DNA from 3 places in the Shinella sp. HY16 genome. Region 3 is predicted to be linked to each of the others. Evidence: riboswitches for the same ligand, from Rfam matches in the RefSeq annotation. Region 3 holds a riboswitch; each other region holds the start of a gene.
The links. A riboswitch is a leader RNA that binds a small molecule or an ion and turns the genes downstream of it on or off. The one in region 3 is predicted to bind cobalamin.
Positions count from the first base shown of each region.

Region 1: linked by a shared signal. The riboswitch ahead of K0P03_RS10395 (CbtB domain-containing protein) and the one ahead of K0P03_RS17900 (hypothetical protein) in region 3 are both predicted to bind cobalamin.
Region 2: linked by a shared signal. The riboswitch ahead of K0P03_RS30555 ((2Fe-2S) ferredoxin domain-containing protein) and the one ahead of K0P03_RS17900 (hypothetical protein) in region 3 are both predicted to bind cobalamin.

Region 1 covers NZ_JAHYXL010000001.1:2,058,080-2,060,339, reverse strand. The annotation lists gene K0P03_RS10400 (peptidoglycan-binding domain-containing protein) at 1-698, shown strand, start outside; cobalamin riboswitch at 778-1,144, shown strand; gene K0P03_RS10395 (CbtB domain-containing protein) at 1,193-1,369, shown strand; gene K0P03_RS10390 (CbtA family protein) at 1,382-2,176, shown strand; gene cobU (bifunctional adenosylcobinamide kinase/adenosylcobinamide-phosphate guanylyltransferase) at 2,178-2,260, shown strand, end outside.
Region 2 covers NZ_JAHYXL010000005.1:25,999-28,258, reverse strand. The annotation lists gene K0P03_RS30560 (helix-turn-helix transcriptional regulator) at 1-337, opposite strand, end outside; cobalamin riboswitch at 550-781, shown strand; gene K0P03_RS30555 ((2Fe-2S) ferredoxin domain-containing protein) at 934-1,692, shown strand; gene K0P03_RS30550 (ABC transporter substrate-binding protein) at 1,694-2,260, shown strand, end outside.
Region 3 covers NZ_JAHYXL010000001.1:3,646,361-3,648,620, forward strand. The annotation lists gene K0P03_RS17895 (GH36-type glycosyl hydrolase domain-containing protein) at 1-336, opposite strand, end outside; cobalamin riboswitch at 778-994, shown strand; gene K0P03_RS17900 (hypothetical protein) at 1,095-1,304, shown strand; gene metH (methionine synthase) at 1,388-2,260, shown strand, end outside.

The sequences.
Region 1 (2,260 bases), 1.6 Mb from region 3:
AGGCGGCCGCCGCCGAGCGTGCCGCGCAGGAGAACGACACGGCGACTGCCGCCCGTGAAAACGAAGCGCAGGGCGCCGACAGGAAGGACCGCGGCCTTGCCGTCGAGCAGGCCGACGATGCGGCCAAGCGCGAGGAAGAGACTTTCCAGAAGGCCGTGCTCGACGGCTCGGAAAAGGCTTTCCGCGCCTATCTCGACGAATATCCGGACGGCCGCTTCGTCGCCGATGCGCGCGAGCGCCTGTCGGCGCTGTCAAACACCGCCCGGCAGGAAGCAAAGCCCAGGACGGACAGTGAAACGGCGATTGTCGAGACTGAGCGCAAGGCCGAGCAGCCGATCGTCGACCGGCGCGAGGCCTATATGGAGCGCTCGACCCGCGCCCAGGCGCAGCGCTGGCTCAGCATGCTCGGCTTCAACACCTACGGCGTCGATGGCGTCTTCGGTTCGCGCACCCGTTCGGCGATCGCCGCCTGGCAGGGCTCGTCGGGCTACCGCGCCGATGGTTATCTTTCCCGCCAGCAGTACCGTGCCCTTCGGCAGGCTGCGCAATATGCCGAGGCCCGGCAGAATCGCCAGCGCCGCTACCAGCAGGACTATGACGTGCTGGAAGGCCCGGTCGATGGCTACTACGAGCGCTACTACCGCGACGACGGCTACTACAACGATGGCGGCGGTCTGGTGATCATCCCCGGCTATTGAGAATACGACGGCCGGGCGGCGGTTTCAGCACAGGTGATGACGCTGCCGGTCGATTGACTTCCCGGGGGTGGAAGCATAATCATCCAGACTATTGGATGGTTCCCGGATCCGGAAACGGATCGGGGAGTAAATGGGAATGTGACGCGGCGGACCCAATCAGGGCGCTGCAATCACGGCCGACCCCGCGACTGTAGAGTGGCGAGGGACGCCCATCCGGATGGGAGGATCTGCGGGGAGCGGGGCGATGGTGCCTTGGTTTCGCGCTGTGAGAACCAGACGGAAAAGCCACTGGGTGGCATCGCGATCAGCAGGGGTTGGACGCCTCTTCTTCTACGAATCGTCCGCCTTTTCGCGATGCCTTAGCCTGGGAAGGCGAGGGGGCCCCGCAGGCGTTTTCAACGCCCGACGCTGCGAGCCAGGAGACCTGCCAGCCAATGTGAAGGACATTTCGTCCGACCTGGGGAGGTTTCCCCGCTGCCTGCACGGAGGTTGTCATGGCTGTTTCGACTACGTCTTCTGTTACCCTTTCCGCAAACGACCGTCTCGTCGCCGGTGTTTTCGCTCTTCTGCTCGGCGCCTTCCTGGTGTTCGGTGCGGGCCTTGCGAATTCCGCCGTGCTGCACGACACGGCACACGATACGCGTCACTCCTACGGCTTTCCCTGCCACTAAGGAGTTTTCGACATGATCGTTCGTTATCTCCTGGCCGCCCTGGTGGCCGGGCTGTTCTCCGGCGTGCTGATGACAGCCGCCCAGGAGGCTCGAGTCGTGCCGCTCATCCTGCATGCCGAGGAGTTCGAAGGCGGCGATGGAGCCGCACCCGCAACCGAAGGCACGACGCCGGCCACGGGCACGGAAGGCGCTGCACAGACGCAGGAGCATTCCTCGCTCGGCGCGGTCATCCTCGACATGGCCTCTGCGCTCTCGCCGGTCTCCGTCGCCTATGCCCATGAGGGCGAGGATCACGAGGAAGGCGGCATCATGTTCGGCATGAGCCGGTTCTCCGGCACGCTTTTGGCAAACCTCGTCACGGGCGCCGGTTTCGGCCTGTTGCTTGCCGGTTTCAGCCTCGTGTCCGGCCATCCGATCACGGTGGCGAACGGCGCGCTCTGGGGCGCGGCCGGCTGGCTTGCCGTGCACATGCTGCCGGCCATCGGCCTGCCGCCGGAGCTTCCGGGCTTCCCTGCCGCCGATCTCGGCGACCGCCAGGTGTGGTGGATCGCAACCGTCATCCTGTCGGCGGCCGGCCTCTACCTGCTGTTCCTCAAGCCGAACATCGTCGCCAAGGTCATCGGCATTGCGCTGATCGCGGCGCCACAGGTCTATGGCGCCCCGCAGCCCAGCGACATTTCCAGCAACGTTCCGGCCGTGCTCGGTGCGGAGTTCGCCGTCGCTGCCCTTGCCACGACCCTGTTCTTCTGGATCGTGCTCGGCCTCTCGCTCGGCTTTGCCAACGAGAAGATCGCCAAGGCAGCCTGATATGACAGTGACATCGCCCGGAGCCGTCCTGGTTCTGGGCGGCGCGCGTTCCGGAAAATCCGCTTTTGCCGAGAGGCTGGTCGC
Region 2 (2,260 bases), on a different contig from region 3:
GAAAGTCCAGTTCACGGGAGGAACCATAGACAAGGGTCTCGCCGCCCGATCTCAGGGCAAGGGAGTGGCCGTCTATCCGGCTCGTCCAACTGCCCTCGAAAGCATGACTGATGCAGATGCCCGGCGCGAACTGGCCCGTCGCCTCAAGCGGTGCGGTCGTGGTCAGTCGGCAATCGATATATTGCAAATACGGGGATAGTGCGCGCGTGCGATGCCGGCCTGTCGCAAAAACCAGCGGCTCGCTATCCGCAGGCGAATAAAGCACGTCGGCAAGCGATATGTCGCCGGCTTCCATCATCGCGACGGTGTCTTCCCTGTAGGGTGACCAATGACCCATCCTGCCTCGACACCCTTCGTACTGTCTCTTTCGCCTGCCGTCTGGGTGCGCGCCTTGGAAAGACAAGCCCGCCGAACAACCGGCATTGGCAATATGCGGGCAGTTTGAAGCCTTCCCCGCTCTCTCTATAGGGGACCACCATAAATATGAGTATATAAATCATGTTTATGGTGGTCAAGGCACCAACCGTCTTGACGCCAAGAAGATGCATGGATAGCGTGCGCGCCGATGGTTCCCCGCCCGATAACTCGACGGGGATTAATAGGGAACACGGTGAGGCCCCGTCAGGGACCAAGGCCGTGGCTGCCCCCGCAACTGTAAGCGGATTGCCGTCTATCCTTGTGGCGCGAGAGCGCCATGCCACTGCGGGCCACCATCCGCGGGAAGGCAGATGGGCGACAGATATCCGTGAGCCAGGAGACCTGCCATCAAGCATAGTTTTCCGTGGCCGGGGATGGTCAGCAGGATGACGGTTCACCGATGGCTTGTCATATCATCCGGTCGCCTCATTTTCTGCCTGCCCCGTTCGCTAGCGAGGTGGGTGGGTGCAATCAGCAACAGGTATTTCGGAGAGCCGGCGCCGCGGTCGTGCGATCGTGGTTCTGGCCAAGGCGGCTTTCGCTGCAGCTCCGCACCAGGAGATGGCAAGAATTGCCGACATCGTGGCCGCCTTTGCAGGCGTCGGTCGCGTTATTTCCGCGTTTTCGGAACAGGGTCGCCCGTCGCTCCGTGACGCACTTCATGATCTGCTGGACGGGCAATACGATGCCATCACGATCTTGCCGCTCGTGTTGCCGATGGAACCGAGCTTCCACATCTGGCTGACAAAATCACTCAAGCGCTGGCAGCATGAATCCAACCGGCCATGGCCGCCGGTGGCGATAGCGCGGGACGTTGCGCGCAGCACACTGATGCCTGCCGTCCTCTCGGAACTGTTGGCCGAGGGGCCGGACGCACCTGTTCCCGTTCCGCCCGAGGCCGTGACCGAAGGTTCGCTCGTGCCGGCGCAGAAGCGACGCGTGCTGGTCTGCGAAGGCGGCCCGTGCAACTCGGCAGGCGCGGATGTGCTCTGGGGGCATCTGCGTAACGAGCAGGAACGGCTGAAGCTGCGCGTGACGGGCGAAGGCACGATGTCCGCCAAGTCCACTTGCCTTGGTCCTTGCAATCTTGCGCCCGTCGTCCAGGTCTGGCCTGAAGGCACCTACTATGGCGGCGTCAACGAGGCCGCCCTCGACCACATTATTTCCGAGCACCTTCTCGAAGGCCGTGTTGCCAGCGAACACGCCTATGAACCAAACGGACGCAAGCAGCGCCTCCGCGCCAGCTGTCCTCAATCCAACCCGATGGGAGAATAAGATGGGATACGTTCCGCGTGCTGCGATAGCAGCGCTCGTGGTTGCCTGCACTGGGCTGATGAGTGCGGCTTTTGCCGCGGATATGGCGCCGGCGGACGAGCAGGTGTTGCGCCTTGTCACCGCCAACATGCCGCGCTCACTCGATCCCATCAATATCGATGCACAACGGATCATCAACAACGGCTTCGCCGAACCACTGGTTCACGCCAGCCTCGACGGTGCATCGCTCATCCCCGCGCTTGCCAAGAGCTGGGCGATGGTCGAGCCTACGATTTGGCGCATCGAGCTTCAGCCAAATGCCAAATTCTGGAGTGGCGCAGCAGTCGATGCGGCGGCCGTTCAGGCGTCTTTCGAGCGTCACCAGGCAAAAAACACCCGCGCCGGTTCGCTTCTCAAGGGAGCAACCTTCAAGGCAGTCGGGCCAACAACGCTTGAGATCCGCACACAGGCGGCGGATCCCGCCTTCCTGTTCAAGACCGTCACAATCGGCATCCACAACGCTGCCAAGGCTGATGAACTCGGCGACAAGTATGCGATGGAAGCCGACCTTTCGGGCTACTTCAAGCCG
Region 3 (2,260 bases):
CGGAAAATCGCGTCGCACTTCCTGGATCGCCTCTTCTACGACGTAGTAGTTGTCGAGCAGCCATTCGGCCGCCGGCGTGATCTGCGCACCGGCTTCGACATCCTTGGCCGTGGCGCGATAGACGCGGAAGATTTCCTTCTCGTTTTCCTTGTGCCGGGCGCGGAATTCGAAAGGGTGGAAGCCGGGCAGCGCCGCGGTCTTGTCGCGCGCCAGCGCTTCACCGCAATCGGCGAGCTCCTCCAGCGACAGATAGGTGGCGCGGATCGAATCGTTATAATCGATCTGCTTGGCGTCGGCGTCGCGCGAAGGGGCTTGCGGCGTATTGTGAAGGGGCATGTTTCTGATTCTGGATCCGGCCATATGGAACCATCCGGCGACGGCCTTTGCGCCGAACGGTTTTTTGCGGGCAGGTTTCATCTCGGTGCCGCGATCAGCCATGTGACCAAACAGCGCCCGGACGGCGCGATTGGAATGGACATGGCTCAAGCGACACGCTGGTTGGCATCCTGGCCGCGTGGTGCATGAAAACGGCATTTTTTAGCCGTAAGGACAGAGACTTGCAACATGTCAACATGACCGGATGGCGCAGCATCGACCCTCATCTGCGGTTTTGGTGAATCGTGCGCCCCTCGCAGGAGGCGAGCGGACGCAAGGAGCAGGAGAATGGCAAATGGATGCGGCAGGAAAAAGTTCCCGCCCGCCCATCTGGCTGCCCGCCAAGCTGTGTCCAAACCGCCGAACGGAGCCTTGCACCATTGACTCGGTGCCGGCGCCAAGCCAGTTTGACGCCGTCAGGGTCTTCCGAGTCGATTGGCTCGGAGGCTAAGAGGGAAGCCGGTGCGATGCTCCGAAAGGAGCACCAAGACCGGCGCTGCCCCCGCAACTGTGAACGGCGAGCTGCTGTCGCTCCATGCCACTGGTGGATTTCACCGGGAAGGCGAGACAAACGCGATGACCCGCAAGCCAGGAGACCTGCCCTGACAGTCGTAACGTCCATGGGCGGGGTGTCCCAGTGGTGCGCTTGCTTGTCGCCTCCGGGCGAAGTTCCAGCAGCGTGCGTCCGGTCATCCCCCAATTTTCCGATTGGGGAAGAAATGCTTGCCATCACCGACAATGGTTTCGCCGGGAAACCGGAATCCATCTTCATCTCCTGGCTGCTCTGGCAGCCGCACGGCGCCGACCTTGCCGTCGAGGCGCTGAAGGAGGTCCAGAAACTCTCGCGCTATGAAAAGGTCGATCCCGACATCGCCAGACTGAAGGCGCTGTTCGCCTCCCTGGCCGGGTCGAATCGACCGATGCACTGACTGATAAGGCATAAAGACATATTGACATAAAGATATCTTTATGTGATTTCCGGTGCAGGATTATTGCACCGGAGGGCTTTGCCGTGGCCGAATCGCACCTGGACACCCTGTTCGGACCTGAACTGCCGCCACGCGATGGGCGCGAGATTCTCGCTGCCCTTCAGGCCGCCGCACGCGAGCGCATCCTGGTGCTCGACGGCGCCATGGGCACGGAAATCCAGACGCTGAAGCTGGTGGAAGAGGATTTCCGCGGCGATCGCTTCGACGACTGCGCATGTCACCAGCAGGGCAACAATGACCTCCTGACACTGACCCAGCCCGGCGCGATCGAGGACATCCACTATCGCTACGCGTTGGCCGGCGCGGATATTCTCGAAACCAACACCTTCTCCTCCACGACCATCGCCCAGGCCGATTACGGCATGGAGGACATGGTCTATGAACTGAACCGTGACGGCGCCCGCCTTGCCCGCCGCGCCGGCCTCAGGGCCACCGAAAAGGACGGCCGCCGCCGCTTCGTCGCCGGCGCACTCGGCCCGACGAACCGCACGGCCTCCATCTCGCCTGACGTCAACAATCCCGGCTACCGCGCCGTCACCTTCGACGACCTCAAGCGCGCCTATGCGGACCAGCTGCGCGGCCTCATCGACGGCGGCACCGACATCATCCTGATCGAGACGATCTTCGACACGCTGAACGCCAAGGCGGCGATCTTCGCCACCCGCGAAGTCTTCGAGGAAAAGAGCATCGAGCTGCCCGTCATGATCTCGGGCACGATCACCGACCTCTCGGGCCGCACGCTGTCCGGTCAGACGCCGGAGGCCTTCTGGAACTCGGTACGCCACGCCGATCCCTTCTCCATCGGCCTCAACTGCGCACTCGGTGCCAACGCCATGCGCGCCCATCTCGCGGAGATCTCCTCCGTCGCGCAAACCTTCGTCTGCGCCTATCCCAAT